2 regions of the Pelosinus baikalensis genome follow, and region 2 is predicted to be linked to the other one. Evidence: riboswitches for the same ligand, from Rfam matches in the RefSeq annotation. Region 2 holds a riboswitch; the other holds the start of a gene.
What was found. Region 2 has a riboswitch for glycine ahead of gcvT (glycine cleavage system aminomethyltransferase GcvT). Riboswitches for the same ligand answer to the same signal wherever they lie in the genome.
Positions count from the first base shown of each region.

Region 1: linked by a shared signal. The riboswitch ahead of LMF89_RS16835 (ABC transporter substrate-binding protein) and the one ahead of gcvT (glycine cleavage system aminomethyltransferase GcvT) in region 2 are both predicted to bind glycine.

Region 1 is NZ_JAJHJB010000026.1:39,528-55,759, reverse strand. It holds gene hemA (glutamyl-tRNA reductase) at 1-40, shown strand, start outside; gene hemC (hydroxymethylbilane synthase) at 1-932, shown strand, start outside; gene cobA (uroporphyrinogen-III C-methyltransferase) at 1,008-2,534, shown strand; gene hemB (porphobilinogen synthase) at 2,531-3,505, shown strand; gene hemL (glutamate-1-semialdehyde 2,1-aminomutase) at 3,551-4,867, shown strand; gene LMF89_RS16850 (sigma-54 interaction domain-containing protein) at 4,974-5,906, opposite strand; gene gudD (glucarate dehydratase) at 6,286-7,641, shown strand; gene garR (2-hydroxy-3-oxopropionate reductase) at 7,678-8,586, shown strand; glycine riboswitch at 8,816-8,891, shown strand; glycine riboswitch at 8,900-8,999, shown strand; gene LMF89_RS16835 (ABC transporter substrate-binding protein) at 9,251-10,417, shown strand; gene LMF89_RS16830 (hypothetical protein) at 10,639-11,139, shown strand; gene LMF89_RS16825 (ribonuclease H1 domain-containing protein) at 11,367-11,987, shown strand; gene LMF89_RS16820 (BC1872 family protein) at 12,003-12,449, shown strand; gene LMF89_RS16815 (AEC family transporter) at 12,661-13,608, shown strand; gene nifH (nitrogenase iron protein) at 14,103-14,924, shown strand; gene LMF89_RS16805 (P-II family nitrogen regulator) at 14,965-15,291, shown strand; gene LMF89_RS16800 (P-II family nitrogen regulator) at 15,307-15,717, shown strand; gene nifD (nitrogenase molybdenum-iron protein alpha chain) at 15,733-16,232, shown strand, end outside.
Region 2 is NZ_JAJHJB010000035.1:14,318-30,549, forward strand. It holds gene LMF89_RS19405 (adenylyl-sulfate reductase subunit alpha) at 1-565, opposite strand, end outside; gene LMF89_RS19410 (ABC transporter permease) at 624-1,418, opposite strand; gene LMF89_RS19415 (ABC transporter ATP-binding protein) at 1,330-2,169, opposite strand; gene LMF89_RS19420 (aliphatic sulfonate ABC transporter substrate-binding protein) at 2,180-3,223, opposite strand; gene LMF89_RS19425 (MIP/aquaporin family protein) at 3,692-4,417, shown strand; gene glyA (serine hydroxymethyltransferase) at 4,534-5,766, opposite strand; gene lpdA (dihydrolipoyl dehydrogenase) at 5,820-7,217, opposite strand; gene LMF89_RS19440 (lipoate--protein ligase family protein) at 7,235-8,065, opposite strand; gene lipS2 (LipS2 family lipoyl synthase) at 8,046-9,020, opposite strand; gene lipS1 (LipS1 family lipoyl synthase) at 9,017-9,880, opposite strand; gene gcvPB (aminomethyl-transferring glycine dehydrogenase subunit GcvPB) at 9,868-11,319, opposite strand; gene gcvPA (aminomethyl-transferring glycine dehydrogenase subunit GcvPA) at 11,316-12,662, opposite strand; gene gcvH (glycine cleavage system protein GcvH) at 12,665-13,054, opposite strand; gene gcvT (glycine cleavage system aminomethyltransferase GcvT) at 13,056-14,156, opposite strand; glycine riboswitch at 14,227-14,309, opposite strand; glycine riboswitch at 14,313-14,402, opposite strand; glycine riboswitch at 14,458-14,533, opposite strand; glycine riboswitch at 14,537-14,620, opposite strand; gene LMF89_RS19475 (BMC domain-containing protein) at 14,889-15,440, opposite strand; gene LMF89_RS19480 (SLBB domain-containing protein) at 15,462-16,232, opposite strand, start outside.

The DNA of each region.
Region 1 (16,232 bases), on a different contig from region 2:
TGAAAAGAAAAAAAATTACTATCGGTACGCGGGGCAGTAAGCTGGCTCTATGGCAGGCAAATCATATTGCTGACTGTATAAGAGCTCAGTATCCTGATGTGGATGTAGAGCTGCTTCATATTGTAACTACTGGTGATAAAATTTTAGATGTACCTTTGGCTAGAATTGGCGGTAAGGGTTTATTCACCAAAGAATTAGAAACGGCAATGTTGGATGGGCAAATCGATTTGGCCGTGCACAGCTTAAAGGATATGCCAACCGAGCTGCCAGAGGGATTGCTGCTGGCTGCTATTACTGAGCGTGTGGACCCTGGGGATGCTTTTATCAGCCCTAACTATGGCACCGTTGACAATTTACCAAAAGGTTCCAGGGTCGGGACTTCAAGTTTAAGGCGAAAGGCACAGCTGCTTAAATATCGGTCAGATCTTAAGATTGGTGACCTACGGGGAAACCTGGATACCAGGCTAAAAAAATTAGAGAATGGCGAGTTCGATGGGATTATCTTAGCCGTTGCTGGTTTAAAGCGTTTGGGCTGGCAAGAGAAAATTACTCAAGTATTGCCCCAGGATATTTGTTTGCCAGCAGTGGGACAAGGGGCTTTGGCTATTGAGGCGCGCAGTAATGATGCAGAAGTATTACAGATGCTTGCTTTTTTAAATCATCAGGAGACTCGCTGGGCTGTAGAAGCAGAACGGGCGTATTTGGCTGAAGTAGAAGGCGGTTGCCAGATTCCCATTGGTGTGTTCGGGAGAATAGAACAAGCGGTATTAACGTTAGAAGCGGCTATCTTGTCAGTGGATGGAGCGCGTCAGATTCGACAAACCATTAGTGGGAGTCCTCAGGATGGCAAGAAGCTTGGTCGTGATTTAGCACAACGGATGCTCGGCGAGGGTGGACGAGAGATTCTGCAAGAACTAGAAGTAAATCATTAATGGTTCAAAAAGAACGCAATATGTTCTTTGCTATCATCTAGAATATAAATTACGTTCTAACAGGAGGAGAAAATAATGAGGCAAGGAATTGTTTATTTAGTAGGAGCAGGTCCGGGGGACTATAAGCTCATTAGTGTGAAAGCCCTCGAATATATACAGCAAGCAGATACGATTGTATATGATCGATTAGCAGATGATCGATTGTTGTCGACAGCTAGAGAAGATGCAGAGCTTATTTATGTAGGCAAGGCTTCTAGTGATCATACGATGCGTCAGGAAGATATTAACCAGCTGCTAGTGGATAAAGCAAAAGAGGGTAAAAATGTAGTGCGACTGAAAGGCGGAGATCCTTTCGTCTTTGGGCGGGGCGGTGAAGAAGCACTAACCTTAGTAGAAAATCATATTTCTTTTGAAATTGTACCTGGGATAACCTCAGCCATTTCAGTACCTGCTTATGCTGGCATTCCTGTCACCCATCGAGGGATTGCGACTTCATTTGCGGTAATCACTGGACATGAAGATCCTACTAAGCCGGAATCAACGATTAAGTGGTCACATATATCTACTGGGGTAGATACCTTAGTATTTTTAATGGGAGTAGAAAATCTGCCTCATATTACATCCAAACTGATTGAGCATGGCCGCTCGGCAAATACACCTGCTGCAGTGATTCGCTGGGGAACGAAACCTGAGCAGCGGGTTTTAGTCACGACGGTAGGGAACGCTGCTGAGGATGTGGCAAAAGCAGGAATCAAGCCGCCAGCTATTTTTATTGTCGGCGAAGTTGTAAAATTGCGTGAACAGTTGGGCTGGTTTGATCAGCGTTTGCTGTTTGGGAAAACTGCATTGGTTACTCGTGCAAGAGAACAGGCCAGTGTCTTAACAGGTCAATTAGAAGCTTTGGGAGCACAATGTATAGAAGCACCAGCCATCAAACTGGTTCCGCCAGAGAGCTATGCTGAACTGGATGAATCAATTAAAAAATTAACGACGTATGATTGGCTGATTTTTACCAGCGTTAATGGTGTTGAATATTTCTTTAAGCGTTTACATAGCATGAGGAAAGATAGTCGGGCTTTAGGCAGCATTCAGGTTGCTGCCATTGGTGCACAAACAGCAGCAAGGCTAAAAGATTATGGAATTTTAGCAGACATTGTTCCTTTGGAATTTAGAGCTGAAGGTATTGTTGCTGCAGTGACTGGCAGGATTCAGCCAGGTATGTCAGTGCTTATTCCGAGAGCGTTGGTAGCAAGAGATCTTTTACCGGAAAAATTAGGAGAAATGGGAGCAAGGGTAAATGTCGTTCCTGTCTATCGCACTCTTACTGGGGATACGGATGGTAAGATTCTATCAGAAAAGCTAAAAGCAGGAGATATCGATCTTGTAACATTCACCAGCTCCTCTACAGTAACCAATTTACTGAATTTATTAGGAGACCAGGGAGCGGAACTCTTAAAAAATGCCAAGATTGCGTGCATTGGTCCGATCACTGCCGGCACGTGCTTGGAACATGGCATTACTCCGGATGTGATTGGTGAGGAGTACACGATTCACGGTATGATAGAAGTCATTAAAACGCTATATGAGGAGGCTCAAAAATGAGTTCTTTGCTTCGTCCGCGACGTCTTAGAGCTTCTGCCGGAATACGACAGTTAGTTCGGGAAACAACTCTTGAGGTTGGTAATCTAGTATATCCTTTGTTTGTGGTTCCAGGAAATCAAATACGCAGGGAAATTTCTTCTATGCCAGGTGTTTTTCATTTGTCTCCCGATATGGCAGTCAAGGAAGCCGCTGAGGCATTTTCCTTAGGTATACCGGCAGTTATCATTTTCGGTCTTCCTGAATATAAAGATGCAGAAGGATCAAGTGCCTGGGATATGAATAGTCCTGTGCAAAAAGCAATGAGTCTGATTAAGGCGGCGTTACCTGAAATCGTAGTGATTGGTGATGTATGTCTGTGTGAGTATACCAGCCATGGTCATTGCGGCTTGCTGAAAGGTCGAGAGGTTGATAATGACAGTACCTTGGAATTACTGGCAAAAACCGCTGTGAGCCAGGCGCAGGCAGGCGCTGATATCATAGCGCCTTCTGATATGATGGATGGACGTATATTAGCTATTCGCAATGCGTTAAATGAAAGTGGCTATAGCAATGTATCAATTATGTCTTATGCCGTAAAATATGCATCTGCTTATTATGGACCATTCCGTGACGCTGCTGATTCAGCACCGCAATTTGGTGATCGCAAAAGCTACCAAATGGACCCGGCTAATAGTCGGGAAGCCATGCGCGAGGTCGAGTTAGATATTGCAGAAGGTGCAGATATTATTATGGTGAAACCAGCCTTGGTTTATTTGGACATTGTTCGTCAAGTTAGGGATCGTTTTGATTATCCTTTGGCAGTTTATAACGTAAGTGGTGAATATTCCATGGTTAAAGCTGCAGCAGCCCAAGGATGGATTGATGAAAAGCGTATAGTGATGGAAACACTGGTTAGCATGAAACGGGCCGGGGCGGATATTATTATTACCTATCATGCGATGGATGTTGCCCGCTGGTTAAAAGAGGAATAAGAATAGAGACAATAAACCACCTTATTATTTTTAGGAGGTCTACTCATGGCATTTCATTTAAATAAATCGACTGAAGCATTTAATGAAGCAAAGCAGTATATACCAGGGGGCGTTAATAGTCCTGTACGTTCCTTTCGAGGTGTTGGCGGAACGCCGCCTTTTATTGCGAGGGCTGCAGGCAGCCGCTTATATGATATTGATTCGAATCAATATATTGATTATGTTGGATCATGGGGTCCGATGATTTTAGGTCATGCTCATCCTGCGGTAGTAGAAGCCTTAGTTCAAGCTGTGTCTAATGGAACAAGTTATGGAGCACCTACTCTTTTAGAGACTACCTTGGCTAAATTAGTGCAGCAGGCCGTCCCTTCTATGGAATTGATACGCATGGTGAATTCAGGAACAGAGGCTACCATGAGTGTATTGCGTTTAGCAAGAGCGTATACCAATCGCAGCAAAATTGTTAAATTTATTGGCTGCTATCATGGACATCATGATAGTCTGCTGGTAAAGGCAGGGTCAGGGGCGGCTACCTTAGGTGTACCTGACAGTCCTGGCGTATCTGACGCTGTTGCCGGTGGAACGATTTCCGTAAATTATAATGATATATCAGCTCTGACAGAGGTCTTTTCTCAATATGGCGAAGAAATTGCTGCCGTCATTATTGAACCTGTTGCCGGCAACATGGGAATGGTGCTGCCGCAAGAAGGATACCTGGCAGCCGTACGTGACATTACTCAGCGATATGGTTCTTTGCTGATATTTGATGAGGTTATGACTGGTTTTCGTGTGGCTTACAGCGGAGCACAGTCAGTGTTCGGCATAAAACCAGATTTGACTTGTTTAGGAAAGATTATCGGCGGCGGTTTGCCCGTAGGTGCCTATGGCGGCAGGCAGGATATTATGGAGTTCATTTCTCCTGCTGGCCCTGTATATCAGGCAGGTACACTAAGCGGCAATCCGTTGGCAATGACAGCAGGGATTACCACTCTTACCCTCTTGTCGCAAACACCTGGACTGTATGAGAAGTTAGCTGAGAAAACCAAAACTTTATGTGCCGGAATTCGCGCTCAAGGCGAGAAGTATGGTTTTACATTGCAGTACCATCAGCTTGGTGCCATGTTTGGCATGTTCTTCACAGACCAACCTGTATATGATTATGAGAGTGCGAAACAATCGGATATTGGTGCATTCAATACCTTCTTTCATGAGATGTTAAAGCAAGGCGTATATATGGCACCGTCTCAATTTGAAGCAGGATTTATGTCTGCTGCTCATTCGGAAGAAGATATTGCTGCTACGATTGCAGCAAGCGGTTATGCTTTTGCTAAAGTGGCAGAGTACCATAAAAACAATAAATAACATACTGAGATAATGAATAACCCTTCGTAAAAGGGCAGTGCTGAAACGAATGTTTTGGCACTGCCCTTTTTCTTCCCGTCTTCGCGGTTCAAAAGTTCTTATTGTTTTAATAAGCTTTTTTGATTTCAATTTTATAAGCTTTCAATTTTCGATAAAGTGTGCTTCTATCCATTCCCAGTAATTTAGCCGCGCGGGTTATGTTGGAATGGCATTGTGCTAATGCATCAGCAATCCGTTTGTCTTCTGACGGCAGAGGGGCATTGTCTACTGGAAGGTCATCGCTCACTATGGAAGGTAGTTCTGTTTCATCTTCTCTGTCATGCCAATATTTTTTTATAACATCTTCGGTAATCCATTTTTCACTGGCGATGACCACCAATCTTTCTATGAAATACTTTAATTCCCGAACATTCCCTGGCCAGGAATATCCGGATAGATAGTTATATCCAGAATCAGAAATATCCAACTGTTTAAAATGTCGTCTTTTATAATATTCCAAGAAATGATGTGCAAGATATTGTATATCATTTTTTCTGTTGCGTAATGCAGGCAGCGTCATGGTTAGTACTTTAAGTCGATAAAAAAGATCTTGCCGAAATTGTCCTTCTTTAATAAGTCCCGCTAAATTTTTATTAGTAGCTGCAATAATCCTCATATCAACGGGTATGTATTTGTCATCCCCGAGACGCATGACCTGCTTTTCCTGCAGCACACGAAGCAAGCGACTTTGAGCGTATTTATCCATTTCTGAGATTTCGTCAAGAAAAATGGTGCCCGTATGAGCCATTTCAAATAAACCGGGTTTTCCTTTTTTGGTTGCGCCCGTAAATGCTCCTTCTACATAACCGAATAATTCGCTTTCAAGTAAGTTTTGCGGCAAGGCCGCACAGTTGACAGCAACAAATGGTCCATTTTTTCGTTGGCTTTCGTTGTGTATGCTTTGGGCAAACAACTCTTTTCCTGTGCCGGATTCTCCTGAAATTAATACGGTGGCATCGATTAAAGACATTTCTTGTGCAATTCGCTTAATTTCAATCATCTGAGGTGAGACTCCTAATAGATCGGTGAAGTGGTATTTAGCAATGAATTTCCTGGTGATTAACTCGTTGCGGATTCTCGCTTCCATTTCCTGAATGCGGGTGACATCCTGGAAAGCGATGATTGCACCAATGATCAATTGATCGACGATGATAGGTGCAATGTGCCTTTTCGATTGGTACTTTTCCTGCTGTGATTAAAGAGTCACTTATCTTATTGGGATTGAAGCGGGACCATGCATGGAGCCAGCAGGGGCCATGACTCATAGTGAAAGAGAGCAGCTTTCTAAGGTGTTAATAGAGATGGGATTGTTGAAATAAAGGATAGATTTTAAGGATGGGATAGTCCAAAGATAAGTAATGAATTAGGAGTGATGTTATATGGATCAGAAGAAAAAGGAAAGTAGTTCGTCTGCGCCGATTATTATTGAAATGCAGGTTATTCCTGTTGCAGGCCAAGATAGTATGCTCTTAAATCTCAGTGGTGCCCATAGTCCTTTTTTTACCCGTAATATCGTGATTCTAAAAGACAATGCAGGTAATACAGGCGTTGGAGAGGTTCCTGGAGGGGAACGCATTCGCCAGACGTTGGAAGATGCGCGAGAGTTGGTCATTGGCAAATCAATTGGTGTTTATAACAATATTCTTAATACCGTAAGACGGAGTTTTGCAGATCGAGATTCGGCTGGACGAGGGTTGCAAACTTTCGATTTGCGCATTGCCATTCATGTTGTCACGGCCTTGGAAGCTGCACTACTGGATTTGGTAGGCAAATTTCTAGGCGTGCCCGTTGCTGCATTGCTTGGTCAAGGGCAGCAGCGCAAGGAAGTGGAAATGCTGGGGTATCTGTTCTACGTTGGCGACCGCACCAAGACCGATCTACCGTATTTGAGTAATCAGGATGCAAAAAATGATTGGTACCGACTGCGCCATGAGGAGGTGTTAACTCCAGAAGCTGTTGTCCGGCTGGTTGAAGCTACTCATGAGCTTTACGGTTTTAATGACTTTAAGCTAAAAGGCGGTGTACTAAGCGGCGATCAAGAGATTGAAGCGGTTACGGCGTTGGCTGAGCGTTTCCCAAAGGCACGAATTACCATTGATCCGAATGGTGCATGGTCTTTGAACGAAGCAATTCGGTTATGCAGCAATAAGCATCATGTATTAGCTTACGCTGAAGATCCTTGTGGAGCTGAGAATGGGTATTCTGGGCGTGAAGTAATGGCTGAGTTTCGGAGGGCGACAGGACTGCCAACTGCTACCAATATGATTGCCACTGATTGGCGTCAGATGGGGCATACCATTCAGTTACATTCAGTGGATATTCCTTTAGCTGATCCTCACTTCTGGACCATGCAAGGTTCAGTGCGAGTTGCCCAGATGTGCCATGAATGGGGATTAACGTGGGGATCCCATTCTAATAATCACTTTGACATTTCTCTGGCAATGTTTACCCATGTGGGAGCCGCTGCGCCTGGTAAAATCGCAGCTCTAGATACTCACTGGATTTGGCAGGAAGGTCAAGAACGTTTGACCAAAGAGCCATTAAAAATAGTTGGTGGAATGGTAGCTGTTCCTGATAAGCCAGGTCTTGGAGTTGAAGTAGATATGGTGCAGATTGAGAAAGCACACAAACTCTATGTGGAAAATTGCTTAGGTGCACGGGATGATGCTATGGCGATGCAGTATTTGATTCCAAACTGGAAGTTTGATAATAAACGTCCTTGCCTGGTTCGCTAGAGGCAGAGACAAGGATAGGTTATTGGTAACCGTAAATTGAAAAATGAAGGAGTCAAGAAAATGAAAATTGGATTTATTGGACTAGGAATCATGGGTAAGCCTATGAGTAAAAACTTACTTAAGGCAGGCTATGAACTTATTGTCGTGGATAGGAATCAAGCTGCAGTAGATGAAGTGGTCGCAGCGGGAGCCAAGAGTGCTGCCACTGCAAAAGCAGTAGCCCAGCAGGCGGATATTATCATCACTATGCTGCCAAACTCGCCTCATGTAAAAGAAGTGGTTTTAGGTGAAAATGGTATATTAGAGGGAGCAAAAAAAGGCACTACCTTCATTGATATGAGTTCCATCGCTCCTTTGGTGAGCCGGGAATTGGCAGCGAAACTTGCTGAAAAAGGCGTAGATATGTTAGATGCTCCTGTGAGCGGCGGTGAACCTAAAGCGATTGATGGTACCATGTCTGTAATGGTTGGTGGCAAGCAAGAAGTATTTGATACCTGCTATCCTATAATGAAAGCCATGGCTGGTTCTGTTGTACGGACTGGTGAAGTGGGTGCAGGAAACGTGACGAAACTTGCCAATCAGGTCATTGTTGCCCTTAATATTGCAGCAGTTTCAGAGGCATTAGTGTTAGCCAGTAAAGCAGGAGTAGAACCGGATTTAGTGTACCAGGCAATTCGCGGTGGTTTAGCTGGAAGTACGGTTCTTGATGCCAAAGCACCTCTTATGATGGATCGTAAATTTGATCCAGGATTTCGTATAAACCTTCATATTAAAGATTTAGCGAATGTATTGGAAACATCCCATGATATGGGCGTTCCATTGCCTCTTACTGCAGCTGTTATGGAAATGATGCAGGCTCTTAAAGTGGATGGCATGGGCGATGGGGATCATGGCAGTTTAGTAAAATATTACGAAAAGATGGCTAAAGTTGAAGTAAAACGCTAGCCAATGAAAAGAGGCCGCCTCAATATAAAATTGAGGCGGCCTTTTGCCATCTATCTCTGTGTTCTCTGTTCCTGGTGTGGTTCGATTCTGTTTTATATGTTCAGCCAGAATAGAAAAAAAGACAAAGATGCTGAAAAAACTTACTTATTTACTATTGAATTATTTGATGTGTTGTTTTATAATAATACTTACAGCAAATGTACTTGCTACAACTACATATGTTTTCCGAATGAAGTTTGCGGGAGAGTGGCTTAATAGCCCGCCGAAGGAGTAAAACTCTCAGGCACTCGGACCACCGAGTAGAACCGTAAATGGACGGGACTCTGGAGAGACTCTTATACAGGGCGCCGAAGGTGAAACACAGCAATCATATTGCTGACAAATCTCTCAGGCAAAAGGACAGAGACAAATTCGTAATATACAGGGATGATTTAGATCTCTTTATATTGTGATGCTGAAAACGCTTTTAGCGTATTCATTTGTTTATCCAGAGTCAAATCACTAAGTGATTTGACTCTTTGTTTTTTGATGCTTATTTTTCACTGAAAAAAGCATCAAAAGAATCACTCTCACCTAGTCTGACTTGTCTTTGCCTTAAGAAGAATCCAGAGTACATTAAAGATGTATTTTGTGCAGTTACATGATTAAAAAGGGAGACGATGATATGAGAAATTCGGGTTTGAAACTTGTGGTGGTATCTTTAGTGGTTTTAGTATTAGCAGGAATGTTGACAGGTTGTGGTGATTCTGCTTCCAAGGATATTAAAATTGGTGTTTTGAATGAAATGACTGGTGGTAATGCAACCATGGGTACCTCATCTGCCAATGGTGCCAAAATGGCAATTAAAGAGGCCAATGCGAAAGGCGGTATTCTTGGAAAGCAAATTCAGGCTGTGATTGCTGATAATAAAAGTGAACCTTCTGAGTCAGCCAATGCGATGACCAAGCTTGCATCTCAGGATAAAGTTGTGGCAGTAACGGGTATTTTTGCGAGCTCTAACGCAATTGCCACCTCTAGTGTGGCAGAGGCGACTAAAGTTCCCTTTGTTGCTGTAGGTGCGACAAATCCTAAGGTAACAGAGGACGAAGCAAGTGGTAAAGTTAAAAATTATACTTTCCGCGTGTGTTTTATCGATCCTTTTCAAGGCACAGTGGGGGCAAATTTTGCGTTGAACACGCTGCATTTGAATAAGGCTGTCATGTTAGTAGATAACAGCAGTGATTATAGTAAAGGATTATCTACCTTCTTCAAAGAGGCCTATATAAAAGGCGGCGGGAGTATTTTAGCGGAAGAAGCATATTTGCAAAAAGATCAGGATTTTAAGACCATCTTAACCAAAATAAAAGCGTTAAATGCTGAAATTATTTATATACCCGGCTATTATGAAGAAGTAGGAAAAATTGTGAAACAAGCTCGGGAAATTGGTATTACGGTGCCAATTCTAGGGGGAGACGGCTGGGATTCACCAAAACTAGTGGAGGTTGGAACTAGCGCAGCACTAAATAATACCTATTTTACCAACCATTATTCTGTGGATGATACCAGTGCTACTTCTCAAGCTTTTGTAGAAGCGTATAAAAAAGAATATGGTCAAGTGCCGGATGCGATGGCTGTACTGGGCTATGATGCGGCAAATATCATTATTGATGCCATTAAACGCGCCAATAGCCTTGATCCTGAAAAAATTCGTGAAGCTTTGGCTGGGACAAAAGACTATCCAGCAATAACAGGGAGCACAACATTAAATGCTACTCATGATGCAGTAAAAAGTGTTGTAATTATTGAAATGAAAGATGGCAAACAAGTGTTTAAAGCAACTGTTAAACCTTAGTAAATCGATCATTGTATTTCACCATCGGTAATTAAGATTGTCTAAGAACTGGGAAAAGATCATGCATTGATAGCATGGTCTTTTTTCAATATAAGGACGTATGAAATAATTCTGTTTTTTTTCACATTTCTTCTATTAGAGGCATACCATATATAAAAGATATAAAGCAAAAAGTTTGATCTGTTAAACTTTATATAGTATTTTCATTAAGGAGGGATAGTGTGGAAGAGGATAGAAAATCAAAATATTGCGATGGCTGCTGTGATCTTATATTTGAAACATTGTCAGCCAATCGGCCGCCTGCTATTGCTTTGTCATTTTGGCTGCAGGCCACCGCTACAGGTGAAATTTGTGGCAGAGGAAATGAAGGGCATATTCAAATATCGGCCCAAGGTTTAATCCCCCTTGGCGTATATACGGTGTTCTTTGTAACGGATCGAGGTGTCTGGCCTGCGGCTCCTTTAGGAGTGGTGTATACTTCCGATGGTTTTGATCCCAATCGCTTAATTGTAAATAGTAATGGAACTCTGAGCTATTATGTTGCTCCGCTGGATTATAATCCTCTGCGAGGGATTCCAACACCTAGCGGCTTGGCAAAAATTACAAGTGTCATCATTTCGTTTCATTCCAATCGCCTAACGAATGGAATCAGCTTAGGGCAGCCCAATCTGAATGTATTTACCCAGCTAACTGCTCCCATGTGCTCTACTCGTACTGAGTAAGAGAATGCGTGGGAAAGTTATTCATAATAGAGTGCCAAGATGCTATAAGTATCTTGGCACAATCTATTTTGATTATTGCTTGCTTTTTCTAAATAGAAAGGCATAAAATAGAAAGATAATGAATGAGTTTATAGTGCTGGTGGCACTGTATTGTCTTTTGGGACAAGCTTGCCGGCCAAGGTGAGATTTTTTGTTAATAAAAATGTAAGGATGGTTAAAGAGAGGATATGTCAGATAAACAAAAGAAGGTATATGCTGTTAGGAAAGGACGCACAGTTGGTTTATTCTATACCTGGCCTCAGTGTCAGGAGCAAATCAAGGGGTATTCCGGAGCTGAATATAAGAGCTTTAAAACAGAGGAAGAGGCAAGAGCATACTTAGCAGGAGGAGTAAAGGCAGTATCGCCTTTGGTGATAGAGCAGCCTCCTGATGATATGATGCTTGCCTATGTTGACGGCAGTTACAATACTGCAACCAAAGAATATTCTGCTGGGGTTGTAATATTGTGGAAAGGAGCAGAGATTACGTTTAGTCAGAAAGGAAATGATCCGGAACTTGCTGGTATGCGCAATGTAGCGGGAGAAACCATGGGTGCCAAAATTGCTATGACCTATGCGTTAGAGCAAGGGGTGCGCACCGTTGTTATTTATCATGACTACGAGGGAATCGAAAAATGGTGTACTAATGCATGGGAGGCCAAGCAGGAAGGAACTAAGAAATATAAACAATATTATGATCAGGTCGCGAAGCAATTGGAGGTTGTATTCGTAAAGGTAAAAGCTCATTCCGGTGACAAATATAATGAACAAGCGGATCAACTAGCGAAGGCAGCACTTCAATTAATATAATGGAGGAATAGTACAATGAAAGAAAATGGTATTGGTATGAATCCAGGAAGGGATTTGGATATTGAAGTAGCAGTAAAGGTGATGGGTTTTATCTGGTTAAAACACCTGCTGCAATTTAGTGCAGAGCTTGCGGTGAAATGGTTAGGAACAACAGCTGATGTCGAACAATCTGGTGGCGTATATGTCCCATTGGTAAAAGAAAGCGAAATGGTGAGTTTGAAATTGCGAGAGAATTTCGATGAGACTGTCCCGAACTATTCTACTCAAATAGACGCTGCCCAGCAAGTGGTAGAGCATATGAAGAGTTTAGGATATACATATCTTTCTGAGAAGAAACTCGAGCAGGAACAGAATCGATATTACGGCAATTTTGTAAAAGACGGTATAGATGTTGCTGCCCCAATCGGTCATTCCTCAGAAGCAGAGGCCATAGTAAAAGCGGCTTTAGCAGCTTTAGCATAAGGTACTTAAGTCTAGAAAGATAAGTTTCTTAAAGAGAACGATAAACACAGAGGACACAGAGATCGCAGAGAGCACGGAGGTTTTTAACCCTATGGATCTTTTCTCAGTGTTCTCTGCGCTTCTATGGTTCGATTCTGTTTTATATGTTTTAAAGGACGCGCAGCATTTTTCTGACTAGTGTATTTCATGGATGATTAGGAGTTTATAGTTTATGATTATTTTTCACACAATTGAAAGCATCTTTAGCATTGTTTTAATGATTATTACAGGATATGTTCTTACGGGTAAAGGATGGTTTAATGAAGAGGCTTCTCAATTATTTTCCCGTATCATTACCAATGTAGCATTGCCTACTTATATGATATGGAATTTGATGAATACTTTTAATAAAGACGGGCTGCTGCATTTGGCGACGGGGCTAATTGTACCCTATTCTTCCATGTTGGTCTGTTATGCAGTTGGATATGCAGTTTCTAAGCTTTTGAGAGTAAAATCTAATCGGCAGGGAACATTTAGATCCATGTTCTTTGTTTCAAATACTATTTTTATTGGTTTGCCAGTCAATTTGGCATTGTTTGGCGAACAAAGTGTTCCTTATGTTTTGCTATATTATATTGCCAATACTTCTTTATTTTGGACCATTGGAGCAAGCGGTATTCGCAACGATGGCACATCAGGTAAAGATAAGGTCTCTGCCGTTGAGGTAATAAAAAAAGTGTTTTCTCCCCCTCTGTTAGGGTTCTTGCTGGCTATGGTCCTTATCTTATGTGATATCAGTTTGCCTCAATTTATTCTCGATACCTGCAAATATCTTGGGAGCATGACAACACCTTTATCCATGCTTTTTATTGGTATTGCTATATATGGTGTAAAGCTGAGTAATATTAAGATAAGCAAAGATATGATAGCTATTCTTCTGGGGCGGTTTGTTATTTCACCATTGATTGTTATGGCAATCACTTATGTTATGCCTTTGCCTCTCTTAATGAAAAAAGTGTTTATTATCCAAGCCATGCTGCCTGTTATGACCCAGACTGCTATTGTGGCTAAATCCTATCAAGGAGATGCAGAGTATGCTGCAATCATGACTACGGTAACAACAATATTAGCCATAGTGGTTATTCCGGTATATATGTTGATTTTTCAGTATTATTTTTAGTTGAGTATAGTGGGTGCGGAAGGTTTAATTTTAATATTTCGACTATTTTAAAAGGGTATTGCGTCACTAAATAATATGTGCTATACTCAGCTCAAGTTAATAGGCAGGAAGCAATGAAGCTTACGAGTGGTTTAAAAAACCCTTGTGAGCTTTTTGCCTTTTACCAGAAAAAAATAAGTACATGAGCAATGGGGCTTATAAACGCACTTTCGTTTATAAGCCCATCTGTGTTTTTAAGGAGGTGGTTCTATAGTATATGTGTGCAATTGTCCAAAAAGAAAAATGCTTTATGGATATTTGCGGTATCCATAAAGCGCGGCAATCTTTACATTCCCCAACAGACACCAGGGCTTATTCGATGTACCTAATCTTTATTATAAGTGAATAAAATATACTTTTCAACTACAAAGATTAGGGAATGAAGATTAGGGGTTAAATCCTTAGTAAATGTGTAATGGAGAAAAAATTGTTTGCAATATAGGGAGGTTTTTATTATGAGACAGATTGCGATATATGGTAAAGGTGGTATTGGTAAATCCACCACAACTCAAAATACAGTAGGTGCCTTAGCAGAGGCTGGTAAGCACATTATGGTAGTAGGCTGTGATCCTAAGGCTGACTCCACTCGCTTATTACTTCATGGATTATGTCAAAAAACAGTATTGGATACCTTACGTGATGAAGGCGATGATATTGATTTAGATGATATTTTAAAGCCTGGTTATCTCGGTACCATGTGCGTTGAATCAGGCGGTCCAGAGCCAGGTGTAGGCTGCGCCGGCCGTGGTATCATCACCTCTATTAATATGCTTGAATCCCTGGGTGCTTATACACCAGATCTTGATTATGTATTTTATGATGTACTGGGTGACGTTGTATGCGGTGGTTTTGCAATGCCGATTCGCGAAGGTAAAGCAGAAGAAATTTACATCGTTGCTTCTGGTGAATTGATGGCCCTTTATGCAGCGAATAACATTGCCAAAGGTATTCAAAAATACGCAGTAAACGGTAAAGTAAGACTTGGCGGCATTATTTGCAACAGCCGTAAAGTTGATAAAGAGTATGAGCTATTAAAAGCTTTTGCTGAAGAAATTGGCTCCCAATTGATCTATTTCGTCCCTCGTGACAATTTGGTCCAACGTGCCGAAATTAATAAAAAGACAGTTGTTGACTTTGATCCGGAATCAGGACAGGCTGACGAGTACCGTGCATTAGCGAAAGCCATTGACGGTAATACAATGTTTGTTATTCCTAAACCAATGACACAAGACAGATTGGAAGAAATCATGATGGAACATGGGTTTATGGATATGTAGTTAGCCTCAAAGACAAAAAAAATATATTGGAGGAAACAATATGTTATTAGTTAGAGCCATTATCAGACCAGAAAAAAAAGATGAAGTATTGGCAGAATTATCAAGAGCTGGTTTCCATGCAGCAACAGTTGTGGATGTAGTCGGTCGCGGCAAGCAAAAAGGTATTAAAATATCGGGAATCATCTATGATGAAATTCCTAAAGCGTTGTTAATGATGGCGATCCGTGATGAGGATAAAGAAGAGATGGTTCGGTTGATCTTAAAATATGCCAAAACCAGCGAGCAAGGTGCTTATGGTGACGGTAAAATTTTCATAAGTTCCATTGAAGAAGCGTATACCATCTCTAGTGGAATCCCAAGTCTATAAGAAGGAGGGATCAGGATGAAAGAAATTCTCGCCGTAGTGCGTATGAACAAAACAGGCGCTACTAAAAAAGCCTTAGTGGAAGCTGGCGTAGCTGGTTTTACAGCTTTTAAAGTAGAAGGCCGCGGTAAGATAGTAAGCAATCCAACATTAATTTTGGAAAGAAAAAAAGAACTCCTTCTTATGGCTGGAGAGGATCAAACAGGGGAAGCAGAAAAACTAATAACTGATTTTTTAGTGGGTACTAGTTTATTCCCTCGAAGATTATTTACCATTCTTGCCCATGATGAGGATGTGGCAAAGATTGTAGAGGCAATCATTCAGGCGAATAAGACTTGTAATAACGTTGGTGACGGCAAGATTTTTGTTTTACCAGTAATGGATGCCATTCGGGTTCGTACTGGGGAAACAGGAGAAAGTGCAGTATAAGGGAGGTAAGGGAATATGGGAATGAATGAAGCAAAACTTCAGGAGATATTAGACCAATATCCAGCTAAAGTGCAAAAAAATCGCAAAAAACATATATTCATTAAAAGATCGGATGTAGAAAGTCAGCAAATTGAAGCCAATACCCGGACCATTCCTGGTATTATCACCAACAGAGGCTGTGCGTATGCTGGTTGTAAGGGCGTTGTTTTAGGCCCGATTAAGGATATGGTGCATATTGTCCATGGGCCAATTGGTTGTGGCTATTATGCGTGGAATACACGGAGGAATAAAGCGAAATCCGACGATCCAAAACAGAATTTTATTAATTACTGCATATCTACGGATATGCAAGAAAGTGATATTGTTTTTGGTGGGGAAAAGAAACTGGCTAAGGTAATTGATGAAGTTATGGAAATCTTTCATCCTAAGGCCATTACTCTTTCTGCTACCTGTCCTGTAGGATTGATTGGTGATGATATGGGCGCTGTTGCTAAAGCGGCAGAAGCAAAGCATGG
Region 2 (16,232 bases):
CCGTAGTACAGATAACAGCTTTTGCCGAGATTACGTATAAAACAGCGGTATCAAGAGAAAATCCATATGCGCCTATAATTTTTCCATCCTGCAGGATATAATCAATGATATTCATGCGATTGATCACAGTAACATTAGGAATCTTACTTACTGCATCCGCAAGAATGGGTTTTATATTTTCACCATTTATTTTGATATTGCGATTGCCGCGAGAAACATACTCCCCAGCTTCATCCTTCAAAATAACAAGGCCTAAATCCTCAACCTTTTTTGTCACCTGATTCAGTTTCTGGGCAATGGTATATACAAGATCTTCTCTTACCACGCCTTCTGCATCGTTTTTCGCATAGGTAAGATAGGTTTCAGGAGTCTGCCCCTTTACAATGTAGGCATTTAGTGCATTGACCCCTGCTGCTAAGCAGCCGCTGCGCTTTATATTTGCTTTTTCTGCAATGATTACTTTTGCATCTGAATTCTCAGCAATGGTGATTGCGGCAAAACAGCCTGCTGTTCCGCCCCCAACGATTAGAATATCAGTCTCAAGATTCTTAGTTTTCAAATTCATAGATATGCTACCTACTTTCTCTTGACAGTACTTGCCTTTCACACAGCTCTTCTTATTACTAGGCTTTATCTAAGCCCCATTTTTGTCTAATATTGATTTCCATTCTACCAAAGATCAGCTTATCTACCGCAACTCCCAGAATAACAATCACAATCATAATCGCCATAACCTGACTGATATCAGCTAAATCCCGTCCGACCATGAGAACCTGCCCCAGACCTTTCGTAGCAGAGATCATTTCTCCTGCCATGAGAGCTCTCCAGGCAAAAGACCAACCTTGCTTTAGTCCTGAAATAATACTAGGAAGGCTCGCTGGAATAATCACATTCCAATAGAGACTAAAGCCCTTGGCCCCCATGGTTTTTGCAGCCCTCACAAACAAAGGATTTATATTCTTCATACCCGATTCGATGGCAATGGATACCGCAAAGGTTGACCCAATGGTGATAACAAAGATAATAGCACTTTCATTTAATCCATACCAAAGGATAGAAAAAGGCAGCCAGCAAATACTCGGCAAGGTTTGTAGTCCTAAGATCAATGGACTCACATTTTCATCTAAATATTTAAACCGAACAATCGCCAGACCAACAAAAATCCCTATGGTAATGGATAACATATAGCCCAGAAAAATTCGTTTTGCACTTGCCAATACGGCAATGCTCATCGTTCCATCTATTATTAAGCTCCATAAGGTGGTAAAGACAGCGATGGGAGAAGGAAATATATACGGCTTCCATAACCTGAGCCAATCTACTCCTATCTTATATGCCAGTTCCCATATCGCTATCAGAATCAGGTAAAACAAGATCTTTTTTACTAGTCCAATTAGTGTCGAATTCAGCTTTGGCAACCTTCTCCACCTCCTCTTTTAATTCTTTCATAATATCTGCTGCAAGATAAGCTAAATCAATATTGTCTGGCTGCCTTGGACGAGCAAGCTGGATATGAAACTCTTTTTTTATCGCTCCTGGATTGGCTGACATGACAATAACCCGATCGGCTAAGAGAACCGCCTCTTCCACATTATGAGTAACAAAGATAATGTTTTTTTTGGTTTCCAGCCAAATCTGCTGCAGTTCTAACTGCAGGATATTCTTCGTCTGACTATCCAGTGCAGCAAAGGGTTCATCCATCAGCAGAATATCTGAATCAAGGGTCAGTGCTCTAGCCAAGGCCACCCTCTGCCTCATACCGCCTGATAATTCGTGTATATAACAGTTTTGAAAGCGGGTAAGATGCACCATTTTTAAGTATTTCATGGCTTTTTCTCTTCGTTCATCCTTGGGAATACCAGCTAGTTTCATGCCAAATTCAACATTATCAATTACTTTTAACCAGGGAAACAGGGCCGGTTCCTGAAACATAACGACTCGATCAGGACCGGCTCCTTTGACTTCTTTCCCGTTGCAAATCACTCTGCCTGAGGTTTCCTTCTCTAATCCAGCGATAATATTGAGCAAAGTCGACTTCCCGCACCCAGAGGGACCTAGAATACAAACAAACTCTCCTTTATGAAACTCAACATTAATGTTACTAAGAGTATTTATCGTATCATTTTTAGTAATAAAGCTCTTACTGATATTTTCTACTACTACACTCATCAATAACACCTCAGTCCCCTATTTCTTGTAGCCCTTTTTCTTTTAAAACTTTATTTAGAAGTTTAAGATTAAACAAATCTTTTAAATCCGGTGCAGTCTTGAGAAAGCCTGCATCTACCGACAATTTTACAAAACCAATCACAGACTCTTTTTCAGGATCATTTGTGACGGTTAATCTTGTAAAGGAAGCATCTAAAACTTCTTTCGCCAGCGGTTTGCCAGTTAATTCTTTGATTTGACTATTTACTGTGTCCTTAGCCTTATCGGGATTTTCATTAATGTAATCGGTCAATTCTACGTGAGTCCGCAGAAATTTTTCCACTAGATCTGGATGTTCCTTGATGAATTTTGAATTTGCTACTACAACGGCTGTAGTATAGTTTCCATCTCTCCAAACTTGTTTATGATCTAATAAGATATTGGCTTGCACTTCATTGACAAGACGAGCGCCCCATGGCTCTGGAACAAGAGCCGCGTCAATGTCGCCTTTATCTAATAACGTTTTAATATCAGGATTGTCAGCCTGTCTTACTTCTACAGTGCCGCCTTTTGTAGTATCTTTCAAACCATTTTCTTGTAAAATATGCCGTAAAGATAAATCCTGGGTATTGCCAAACTGAGGAATTGCAACCCTTTTGCCGCTAAGTTCTCCTACATTCTTTAACACTAAATCTTTTCTTGTTACTAAAATAGCTCCTGCATCAGTTGCCCCAGCAATAATTTGCAAATCACCTTTTGATTTTGTATAACCATTAATAGCAGGGCCTGGTCCAATATAGCCGATATCAACTTCTCCTGCAAATAAGGCCTCAATTTCCGCTGGGCCTGCATTGAAAGTTTTCCATTCAATCGGATTCGCATCCCCAAACGCTTTTTGAAACTGACCATCTGCCTTACCAACAAGAGCCTGAGAATGAGTAATATTTGGAAAATGAGCAATTCTAACTTTTGTACCTTTGTTTTCTGCAGTATTCGTAGTACTAGAGCATCCACTCAAGCCCCCTGCAACTGCAAGAACTAACGCCATAACTACACCAAACTTTACTAACTTCATAGTGACCCTCCTTAAATTCTTATGCTGTATTATAAAATAAAAAAGACTAAGAATGCCTCTGCTAGAGAGGGACATTCTTAGCCTTTGGTTTTCCAATCGGCTGTTCATTTAATTTTTCTCAGTATATCATCCGGATTTCTTTGTGTCAATAAGAATTTTCTATTTTTCCCGAATCCCATTTTTGTAATCATACGACTCTATAGCATCTTTAAAAGTTTTATATTTAGCGAATGTCGGCAAAAATATCCTATATTCTTTGTTTAAACCATAATTCTGAGGATTTCGGAAAATTAACTTGAATTTTCGAAGAATCAGCACGGCAAGAATGTAATGGAAAGAAGCAATTTTTACTGCAGGTTGTTTCAGAAAATTCGCAAATACAGATATATGTGAAAACAAAAAATATTGCAAAAAGGAGGTTACACGGATTTAGATAAGGTAGTAAATTTTTAAGGAGGATTTCAATTTATGACAACTCCATTTTTAGGAGAATTTGTAGGTACCACAGTTCTTATTATTTTTGGTAATGGGGTAGTTGCAAATTCACTACTAAAAGGTTCAAAGGCAGAAGGCGCTGGTTGGATTAATATCATTGTAGGCTGGGCAGTAGGTGTACTTATGGGAGTATTTGTATCTGTTGCTTTAGGTGGCCAAGGCGATCTCAATCCGGCAGTAACCTTTGCCAAAATGTTAAACGGAGGCTATGCAACCGGCGAGGCAATCACCCTCATGCTTGTTCAAATTGCTGGTGGCGTGCTTGGCGGTTGCATTACTTGGCTATTTTTCCGAGGTCACTGGGAAATTACAGAAGATAAGGGCGTAAAGTTAGCCGTTTTTTGTACTGGACCCGCAATTCGCAATTATTCCCAGAATCTGATTTGTGAGATTATTGCTACCTTTATGCTCGTATTTTCCGTATTCGCTATGTTCTCCAAGAATGTAGGTGCAATGAGCCCCGGCTTTGGCCCTTATATGGTTGCTGTTTTGATTTTGGGTTTAGGTGCCTGCCTCGGCGGTACAACAGGTTATGCAATGAATCCTGCCCGTGATTTAGGACCTCGTATTGCACATGCAATATGCCCAATTGCTGGCCAAGGAGATTCGGATTGGTCCTATTCCTGGGTCCCTATTGTTGGACCTATGATCGGCGGATTAGCAGCATTTGTTGTATCCAAAGGTCTTGGCATTATCTAAGATACTATGACAATTTTGGTCTTGCGTAAAAAAGGGGCAGCTATCAATTAGCTGCTCCTTTCTCATTATGTTTTCTCCCATACTAACGTTCCAAGGCTAATGACATTCCTTTACTCTTAATAAAGAGGAAATTCCTGGCAAAGTAAACGTACTTCAACTTTAGCTTGCTCATGCACTTCTTTGTTTTCAGGATTTTCAAGTACCGCTGCTATGGTTTTCCCAATTTTCTTCATAGCGATCTCTTCCATGCCCCGTGTGGTTACCGCTGCCGTACCAATCCGAATTCCGCTCGTTATAAAGGGACTTGTTGTCTCGAAAGGAATGGTGTTTTTATTCACCGTAATACCGACTTCATCCAGTAATCCTTCGGCTGCCTTTCCCGTAAGATTCTGCTTCCTAACATCGACAAGCATCAGATGATTGTCAGTTCCGCCAGATACCAGATCAAAACCTGTATTCTTTAGAGTTTGCGCCAATGCCTTTGAATTACTGACCACTTGCTTTTGGTAGTCGCAAAATTCCGGACGCATCGCCTCTTTTAATGCAACTGCTTTTGCGGCAATGACATGCATGAGCGGGCCACCTTGAATCCCAGGAAACACTGCTTTGTCTATCGCTTTTGCATACTCCTCCTTGCAGAGAATAATACCGCCCCGAGGTCCTCTTAAGGTTTTGTGAGTCGTGGTAGTCACAATATCAGCATGAGGAATCGGACTCGGATGAATTCCGGCTGCCACCAGCCCTGCAATATGTGCCATATCTACAAATAGCATTGCGCCAGCTTCTCTTGCAATTTCACCAAAACGTTTAAAATCAATCACTCTAGAATATGCACTTGCTCCAGCCACAAGCATTTTCGGCCTGTGAATCAGAGCCAACTCCCGTACTGCATCATAATCGATCAGATGACTGTCAGGATTAACTCCGTAGGAAACCACATTAAAATACTTACCGGAAATACTGACAGGACTGCCGTGAGTCAAATGTCCTCCATGGGATAAGTTCATTCCCATAATGGTATCGCCAGGTTTTAAAAAAGCAAAATATACTGCGGTATTTGCTGTCGCCCCAGAATGAGGCTGGACATTGGCATGCTGCGCCCCAAATATTTTCTTTGCCCTTTCAATCGCCAGCCTTTCAACAATGTCTACATATTCACACCCGCCGTAGTAGCGATGACCAGGATATCCTTCCGCATACTTATTGGTCAATACCGTTCCCATCGCTTCCATGACCATTGGGGTTACAAAATTTTCTGAAGCAATTAGTTCCAATTTATTCTGTTGCCTGTTTTTCTCAAGCTCAATCGCTTCAGCAAGTTCAGGGTCAAATTCTTTCAATTTGATCATGCTTTCCCTCCACCTTCTATATTTACTGGCTTTTCTTCAGTAGAACAATCCAGTTATGCTTTTCTTTTCACTTGATGCACAATAGCGCCGTTAATTCCATGGGCACATTCCATAATGGTTTCGGACAAACTGGGATGGGGATGGATGGTATGTGCAATTGCCTTCACTGGCAGTTTGTTTTGAATTGCCAGTACCCCTTCCATAATTAAGTCACTGGCATGGGCTCCTAGAATATGCATTCCCAAAACCTCATCCGTTATCCTATCGGCAATGATTTTTACCATACCGTCGGTTTCACCCATTGATACTGCTTTACTATTCGCAGCGAAATTAAACTTACTTACTTTGAACTCATTTCCCTGAGCCAGTGCTTCCTGCTCGGTTAGTCCCACCATAGCCACTTCAGGTGTCGTGTATATACACCCCGGAACTGCCTTGTAGTCTACCGTTACATTTTGTCCGCAGGCGTTTTCTGCAGCAATCATCCCCGCAGCTGAGGCAGCATGTGCCCACATGTATTCTCCTGTGACATCTCCAATTGCATAAACGCCCTCAACGTTTGTCTCCATTTTTGCATTGACCTTAATACCCTTGGAAGTATACTCAATTCCGACCTCATCTAAGCCTAACCCAGAAACCACCGGAATTCTTCCGATTGAGGCCAGCACCTTTTCCGTTTCAATTTGCTGCGTAGTGGTTCCATTAGAAATCTCTACAATGGCGCCCCTATTTCCAGGTTTAATTCCAGTCACACGGGTATTGGTCAACATGTTAATTCCCTGCTTGCGCAAGAGCAGCGCCATACGTTTTACGATTTCATTATCGATATTCGGCAATATGTTCGGCAGCATTTCAATCACAGTGATGTTGCAGCCAAATGACTGGAAAATTGCCGCAAACTCAATCCCAACTGCTCCCGCACCAATAACAACCATATTTTCAGGCACCTGGTTCATTGCCAATAATTGATCACTATTGATAACCGCTGGCAATTCGCCTCCCGGTACTGGCAAACCCATTGGCACAGAACCAGTTGCCAATATGATTTTCCGAGCAGAATACTGCTCAGTACCTGAATTCGTGTTCACGTTTATTTGATTAGGGGCTGTAAGACTTGCCCTTCCGACTTTATAATCAATACCATTACTTTTTATCAATTGCCCAATTCCTTTTTGCATCTGCTCTACTACCTGATTCATGCGCTTGGTCACCAATTTAAAATCAAAGCCAATATTGTCGGCCGTAAGACCAAATTCATTGTAATGTTGTAGATCACGCCATTTTTCGGCGCTTTTCAAGAGCGTCTTGGTAGGAATGCAGCCCCGGTTTAAGCAGACACCGCCCAATTGATCTTTCTCTATCAAAAGAACCTTAGCGCCTAACTGCGCCGCCCGAATGGCCGCTACATATCCGCCCGGACCGCCGCCAATAACGGCTACATCATAACTCATGCCTTTCCCCTCCTTCATTAACGCAGTAAATTCCATTGCGATTGACTATATTTGGATTCTATAAGCATTTTGCTGGTTTCTACTTCTTTTTGGGTCAGGCATCCTCTTTGGGTATCAACGCCGATCTTCGGACCAAATTCAGCCATTACAGCATCACGCGTCTCCTCCCATGTTGTATGGCACCCTCGAATTTGATCAATCGATGTCACGCCGCTAGACAGCATTCCGATCATTAGTTGTCGTCTCTGGGAGGAAGAAACCTTCAGTACAGCGGCAAGTTTTTCAGCAGAGAAATGTAACAAAATTGATCCATGCTGAAGTATGACGCCATGTTTACGAACTTGGGCACTGCCAATCAGCTTGCGTCCCTCATAAGTAATTTCATAATGGGATGGAGCATCAAAACATGCGGCAGATGAATGTTGATCCTTTTCTCTTACCTTACCATACGCCCCGCGTGGCATACTCATCTGCGCTCTAATACCCATCTTTTCCAAGCCGGCAAGAAGTCCATTACTAAAATACCGGTATGATGCCGTTATAGTTTGGGGTATGAGAGGATAATCCTCTTTGACGACAATACTGTAGGTCAATTCCGTTTCGTGCAATACTGCCCGACCTCCCGTCAATCTTCTTACTACATCGATGCCCAATGTATCACATTGTTCTAGATCAATCTCGGATTTTGCTTTTTGAAAATATCCCAAACTTACTGCGGCTGGTTTCCAGCCGTAAAATCGGAGGGTAGGAGGAACGTCTCCCGCGCTATGAGCCAACAGAATTGCTTCATCGATTGCCATATTCAAGGCAGCATCGTTTATGCCAGTATCAAGAACACGCCAAACCATAAGATTCACCGCCTATACCGCTCTCCATTATCGCTTGCTCGATTTCCTTTCTGGTGAGCGGCCGAGGATAATTATACATAATTCCGCCAGGCCGTTCATTATAATACGGTCGATTGCAGTCAGCGCAGCCGGTGGTTTCAAAAGCCTTTCCATCGGCCAGCATCTTAACTAAATCAGAAACGTTGTAACTGCTAATTTTTCCGTTTGTAAAGCGGATTGTACTGCGGCAATAGCCTTTACGCATAAGATAATGAGCAATTTGCACCCGCCGGTAGTGAGAGATGGAAGGGGGCCTCTTGTCAGCCATAGCCGTGCCTGGTATCGGTGTAAAAGCAAATAACCCCACAGTGATTCCGAGTTCAATACAATCAGCGATAAAATTCACCGCTTCTTCTTCCGTCTCACCAAGTCCGACGATCAGGTGAGTCGTTACGGCTCCCGGAAAAGTACTCGCGCACTCTTGCAACAAACGGATTCTTTCTTCCCAGTCTTGACCTTTAACAAGTCGGTAGATCTCCGAAGTGGCAGCATCGATTGCGATACAAATTCTTTCAGCTCCTGCTGCAATCATTTCGGCGGCCTGCCCAGCATCCTCGATATGATTTGACACGCAGATAGGCTTAGGACCATCTGCACTTAATTTTCGTACTGCTTCTAACGTAGCATCCCAACTATTTTCGCTGTTAACAACCTGGAGGCAGACTCTTTTTAAATCTCCTTTAGAATAGGCTGAGGAAATACCTGATGTAACTTCGTTCGCATCAAAGGCAGGCCATGTTATTCTAGATAAAAGATCTCCTCTTGCACTGCTGCTCTGAGACTGGGAACAAAAGCTGCAGTTGTTGCGACATTTATCACCCAGCATAATATAGGCGGTATTGGGAAGCGCTTCACTTTTGATTCGTTTTTTACCAATTACACTGGCTGTTCCCGCAGATAACTTCCATAACGTCATAATACACAGCACTCCTCTCGCCGCTCTATCATCAATCCGAGATTTTGAGCCAACCGTACCGCCCCTGAAACTGGATTTACAATGCCGTTGATCCCTAAGCGAACTGCCCATAAATCTAATTCCTGACGATAAGCACCTCCTGGCCGCATGCATCCAAGATGAATCGGCAGCGCGGGAAGCTCTCTTCTCGCGCTAGCCAGTATGTTTAATACATCTTCAATAGATGGGGGCTTACATTCGGCAAAACGTGTACCCTTCGTTGGAGTAAATACAATAAAAGTAATCCCGTCTACTCCAAGTGCTTTTAGGTGCCTGATCGCTTGGTACTCACCTCTAATCTCGCCGCCATGAAGTCCAATGCATATATGGGGAATCACAGAACAACTTTTCCTAAGTTTCTGGTAGCACGCAGCATAATCTGAAACGGTACGATCAATTCCTAAAACTTCTTTTATCGTTGCATCATCCCCAATAAAATCAAAAGAAACTTTGTCCGCTACCTTAGCTATTTTCTGAATGTCTTCCTCGTCAACCAGACCAACATGTACGTTATACTTCATCTTTTGTTTCATTGCCGCAATTTTGGCTATATGCTCAGCGATGGGAACCTTGCCTTCGGCTGTACACCCGCCGCTGATTAAAAGGCTGCGTGCTGTAATTCCATTCCCCTCAGGGATATCCTGAAGTGCCTTCATCCCCTTTAAATAGTGACCTCCGCAATGTGCGCAGTTTAAACTACATGTACCGCCTGTAACACTTACAGCTTTGGTTTCATTAGGATATGAAAATTTAATATTTGACTGAAAATTTTGCTGCCTAATCCGCCACCCCTCTTGGGCCAGCAAATCTAAGGTTTCCATCTTACTACCGGTTTCCGTGCCGCCGCAGTTTCATCAAGCCTTCCCACAACAGTGTCGTGGGGAGCATTAAGAATTTGCGTTACGTCAGTTCTCGCTTCTTTCGCTATTTCCCGCATAGCCTTAATAAAACCATCCAGCGTTTCTTTACTCTCCGTCTCGGTAGGTTCAATCATTATCGCTTCATCAACGATAAGCGGAAAGTAAATGGTTGGCGGATGATACCCATAATCCAATAGTCGTTTTGCGATATCCAGCGTCTTTACGCCAAACTGCTTTTGATTTTTAGAGGTGATTATGCATTCATGCATACTATACCGGTCAAAGGGAGCGTAGTAGTCTTCTCTTAATTGACTTAAACAATAGTTTGCATTTAGAACGGCATCTTCACTTGCTTGCCGAAGTCCATCTGGTCCCATCGTCCGGATATAGGCATAGGCCCGTACAATCACTCCGAAATTACCGTAAAAAGAATGCATTCTTCCAATGGAGAGAGGTCGATCATATTCCAGATCATATTTTCCCCCATCGAAGGTTATTATGGGAACAGGCAAAAATGGAGTTAACTCTTTTTTTACACCGACAGGCCCAGAGCCAGGTCCGCCGCCGCCGTGGGGCGTAGAAAAGGTTTTATGGAGGTTAATATGTACTACATCAAAACCCATATCGCCTGGACGCACAATCCCCATTACTGCGTTCGTATTAGCCCCATCGTAATATAACAGTCCGCCGGCAGCATGAACGATTTGGGCAATTTCTTTGATGTTTTTTTCGAACAAACCTAAAGTACTCGGGTTAGTAAGCATCAATGCCGCAGTATCTAAACCCACAGCAGCTTTTAGCGCATCTAGGTTAATTGAACCGTCATCATTGGACTTAATTTCAACGATTTCCAATCCACAAACAGCTGCGGTGGCCGGATTTGTACCATGAGCAGAGTCAGGCACAATCACTTTAGTTCTTACTTCACCCCGCGAGCGATGATACTGCCTGATGAGTTTTAATCCTGTCAACTCACCATGGGCACCCGCCACAGGCTGCATTGTAACCGCATCCATTCCGGCAATTTCTGCTAAATACTGTTCCATTTGATATAGAAGTTCTAACGCACCTTGCATTGACTCAACATCCTGCAAAGGATGAATATCTGCAAAGCCCGGATACCGGCAAACATCTTCATTCACTTTAGGATTATACTTCATCGTACATGAACCAAGGGGATAAAATCCCGAGTCAACACCAAAGTTTCGATTTGAGAGGGCGGTATAATGCCTCATTACATCTGGTTGGCTTACCTCCGGAAGTTCCGCGTATTTTGATCTTAGGAGGTTAGCTGGTACAAGTGTTTCAATCTCATAAGTGGGAACGTCACTTTTTGGCAGATCTAAGGCAAAACGCCCAGGCTTGCTGATTTCGAATATAGTCGACTGTTTTGTTTTCATAACACTTCCCCCATTTCACGAACCAACCCGTCTATCTCTTCTTTGCTACGTTTTTCAGTAACACAGACGAGCATGCAGTTTTCAAGTTCAGGATAGTATTTACTAAGATCCAGTCCTCCTAAGATTCCTTTAGCCAACAATTTTTTATTAATTTGGGAAACTGGTTTATTCAGCCTGACAGCGAATTCTTTAAAGAACGCTCCCGAGAATACAGGTTCACATCCTTTTAAACTTGTCAGTGAACGATATGCATAATGGGCTTTTTGAATGCATTGTGCTGCAATCTCCTGTAAACCAGCTTTGCCCAAAGTACTCATATAAACAGCAGATGTCAAAGCGCAAAGTGCTTCGTTGGAGCAAATATTGGAGGTAGCTTTTTCACGCCGAATATGTTGTTCACGAGCTTGAAGCGTCAGTACAAAACCACGATTGCCTCTGTTGTCTACTGTCTGACCGACAATTCGACCAGGCATTTTTCTCATGAGCTTTTCCGTTGTTGCAAAGAAACCGAGATATGGACCGCCAAAAGATATTGAAATTCCCAAACCTTGACCTTCTCCGACTACGATATCTGCACCTAGCGCACCGGGAGATTCTAGAAGCCCCATAGAAATAGGATCAACAACAGCAATCAGATATGCTCCCTTAGCGTGGGCCATTTCTGCGATTCTTTTCAAATCCTCAATGCAGCCAAAGAAATTAGGAAATTGCACGACAACAGCCGCTGTCGAATCATCTATCATCTGGGGCATCTTGTTTAAATCAGTCAAGCCATCGCTATATGGCGCCAGTTTAAGTTCAATCTTTTTATCCTTGGCATAGGTCAGAAATGTCTCCCGATAATGGGGATGGACGGCCTCGGCCATTACAATTGCCGTTTTCTTAGAACTGGCACACGCCATCATAGCGGCTTCAGCAACAGCGGTACCGCCATCATACATGGAGGCATTAGCCACTTCCATACCTGTAATCTCACAGATCATTGATTGGTATTCCCATAACGCCTGCAAATAGCCCTGGGAAATCTCTGGCTGATATTGCGTGTAGGCAGTGTAAAATTCAGAGCGTCCAATGATATGATGAACTACACTGGGAATATAATGGTCATAAGCTCCTGCACCTAGAAAGCAGGTTAATTCTTGAAGATTGGCATTCGCTTTTGCCAGTGCTTTGAGATGTTTAACTAAACCCTGTTCAGGCAGGGCTGGCGGCAACTTTAATGTCCTGGTCATTCGCAAATCGGCTGGTACGTCTTCAAATAATTTTTCCACTGAATCGACGCCAACAGCATCTAGCATCTCACGTCTATCAGCTTTTGTATGAGGAAGATAACTCCAAGCCATTTCTAGTGTCCTCCCTCCGCCACCAACTGAGCATATGCGTCGCTATCTAAAAGATCATCTAATTCACTGCTGTCAGACATTTCAATAACAACAATCCAACCTTCACCATAAGGTTCTTGATTGATCAGGTCGGGAGTATCAGTAAGAGCTTGGTTCACTTTTACAATTTTTCCGGAGACCGGCGCATAAATATCCGATACTGCCTTTACTGACTCAATGACAGAAAAACCATCCCCCACTTTCACTGTACCTGACTCATCTGGCAATTCTACAAAAACGACATCACCTAACTGCGATTGAGCAAAATCAGTTACCCCAATGATAGCAACTTTCCCTTCTACCTTGACCCATTCGTGATCCTTGGAGTACTTTAGTTCTTTTGGAATATTCATTTTACTTCCCCTCTCTTTTATAAAATGGTTTGGAAATGACTTGGGCAGACACATTTTTGCCGCGAATTTCAATATCTATTTTTTGTCCAACCTTTGCGTATTCAGCTTGAATTATACCCAAACCAAGGTTCTTATCAAGGGATGGAGCATAAGTTCCTGTCGTTACCACTCCAACATAGCTGCCCTCTACCAAAATCGGATATTCAGCCCGTGCTACTCCACGATCAACCATTTCAAAACCGACTATTCTGCGTTTTGGTCCATTGGTTTTCTGTTCTTGAAGCGTTCCTTGTCCGTTAAATTCCTCTTTATCAAGCTTTACAAACATTCCGATTCCTGCCTCAATGGGCGAAATGTCGACCGAGAGTTCGTGGCCATATAAAGGAAAACAAACTTCAAATCTCAATGTGTCACGACAACCTAAACCAGCGGGAAGCAATCCAAGGGGGCACCCAACTTCCATGATTGTATCCCATAAATATGTAGCATCATCTGGGCTGCAGTAAATTTCAAATCCATCTTCTCCCGTATATCCAGTTCTCGATAATAATACTTTTTTGCCAACAACATCGATTTCAGGCATAAACCAGTAATATTTCAGTTCTGAAAGTGGTACATCAGTCAATTTCGATAAAATCATTTCTGATAATGGTCCTTGCAGAGCGATCTGAGCCGTTTCATTTGAGATATTGGTAAGCTTAACGTCAAATTCTTCGGCATTCTCCCGCATCCAATTCCAATCTTTTTCAATGTTTGCTGCATTAATAACTAGGAGATAATGATCAGCATCTTTTTTGTAAACTAATAGATCGTCTACCGTTCCCCCATGCTTATAGCACATGGGTGTGTAGAGTATTTGATTTCTTTCCAGTTTGGATACATCGTTGGTTACTAACCTTTGCAGAAAGACAAGTGCATCTGGTCCATTAACTACTACTTCCCCCATATGGGATACGTCAAATAACCCTGCTTTTGTTCTGACGGCCTGATGTTCATTCTTGATTCCAGTGTACTGGACCGGGAGAGACCAACCGCCAAACTCAACTATTCTGCCACCATACCGCAAATGCGTCTCATAAAGCGGTGTCTGTTTTACTGCCATGAAAACCACTCCAATCTTTCTTTAATACATTAAAAAGGACAGAGAATAAGAGTGAAAACTCACTCTTGTTCTCTGTCCTTTTACCTGAGAGATTCGCCCGCAGCGGGGCTCCCCATCGGCGACACTTTCGCTTACGAAGTGTACTCTCCAGAGTTCGGTCCAGTTACGGTTTTTTTACCTGAGAGTTTGAACAAAGCTTTGCTCCTTCGGTGACGCTAGTTAAGCGTTCTCTCCCGCAACCATCATTCCGTATGTAGTTAATCCCAGACCGAAAAATAAGACAGAAACCAACGTAGTTGGCCTCTGTCTTATTTACCTCCAGAGAATCCCGAATATCTCGGTTACTCCTTGGGTGCCGCATAGCGATCTTTCCAGAGTTCCATTAGAATACGGTCCTTTTGCCTGAGAGTTTATTGCCTTTGCTCCTTCGGCGCCTGAAACCAGATCTCTCCCGCATCCCTCACATGGAAGATTATTAAATTTTTAATAATCGGAATTTTCAATGTTATATTTTTCAGTATAGATGAATGCTTTTAATCTGTCAATACTTGTGAGAATTAATCATTTCTACAATTTATTTTATTAAGCTTTTAATCAAATTATGCCACTCTTTTACAGCCATCTCTGGATATAGGGACTAGTTCCTTGTCCCACAATCATCTTTTTCTACGAAGTCTGTACCCCTTTGAAATTTCCAGTCAAGGCATGATCTTTAATTTACTGGAATTACTATTAAAACAAGACTTTATGTAAAGCACTGTGAGGTGCTGGCAATACGAGTTGATCGACTAAGAATCCGCTGTCATGTATGGCATTGCTGCCAGCCTTAATGGCAGCGGTTACCGCTCCTACGTCGCCAGTTAGTGTCACCATAGCTTTGCCGCCCATTCCTCTTGCCAGGCGAACTTCAATCAATTCCACATTGGAAGCTTTTACTGCCGTATCTGCTGCAATAATCGCGGACGCTACGGAATAGCTTTCAATTACCCCCAGGGATCTTACTTCTTTGACTTCGGTACAGCCTGACAATGCTGGGAAAATACTGTCATGCAAATTAGGAAGTATAAATTCATCCACAACATTTTCAGCGCCGCTTACTGCCGATCCACTTCTGACTGCGCTTTGGACGGCTCCTACATCACCTGCAACCATGACAACATACTTGCCAGGGCACATGGCTTGTGCCATGAGGATCTCTACGTTAGCTGCCTTTAGCATGGCATCTGCTGCTAAAAGACCTCTGGTAATATTTTTTAATTCTAATAGACCAATAGCACGCTTCATTTTTATGTCCCCCCTGTTATCCTAAACCGCCCGGATACCAATACTAGTGTCTACCCTACAGATCTCTCCTGATATACTGGCATGTAAATTAGCTCCTACCGCTGCGCCTTCAGGTATAGTTCCAATTAAATCACCTTTTTTAACCGTATCTCCTACTTTAACAATTGGTAAGGCTGGCGCTCCAATATGCTGAGAGAGAGGCAACGTAACTTCTTTTGCAACCACTTCGTTTGCACTCAGTGGTGCTTTTACATCATATTGAGCAATACCAAGACGTGCTGTCAAACGTTTGGTAGGAATTAAACGATTTATACGGGTTGACAGAGCCTGCTGTGGTTTATTGTTATGAGGATTTTTTATCCCGGCTTTTCCCAATTGCTTTTTCAACTCTGCATTCACTCTGCGGGGAGATAAACCCATGGAACAGCCAAAGGTATCACATGCACCACATTCTGAACACAACAAAGCACGAGAAAAAATAGCTGACTCACCTACCTGCCCTTTACCAATCGCCTGCATGATACGATGAGGTTCTAAACTATGACCTAACAGGTGGCGCGGACAAACATCGGTACAGGCTAAACAATTACAGCATACTGCCTTCGCCCGATTGGCAATCATCTGCCATGTTGTATTTTTTTGTGTAATTAAGGAATGATCTATAGGTAAGACCAAGATGCCTCCTGTAGTTTTGGTAACTGATGCATCTGCGGTAATTAATTTTCCCATCATCGGACCACCGTCAATGATCGCATAAGGGTTCACAAGTGCTCCCCCTGCCAAAGCAATCAG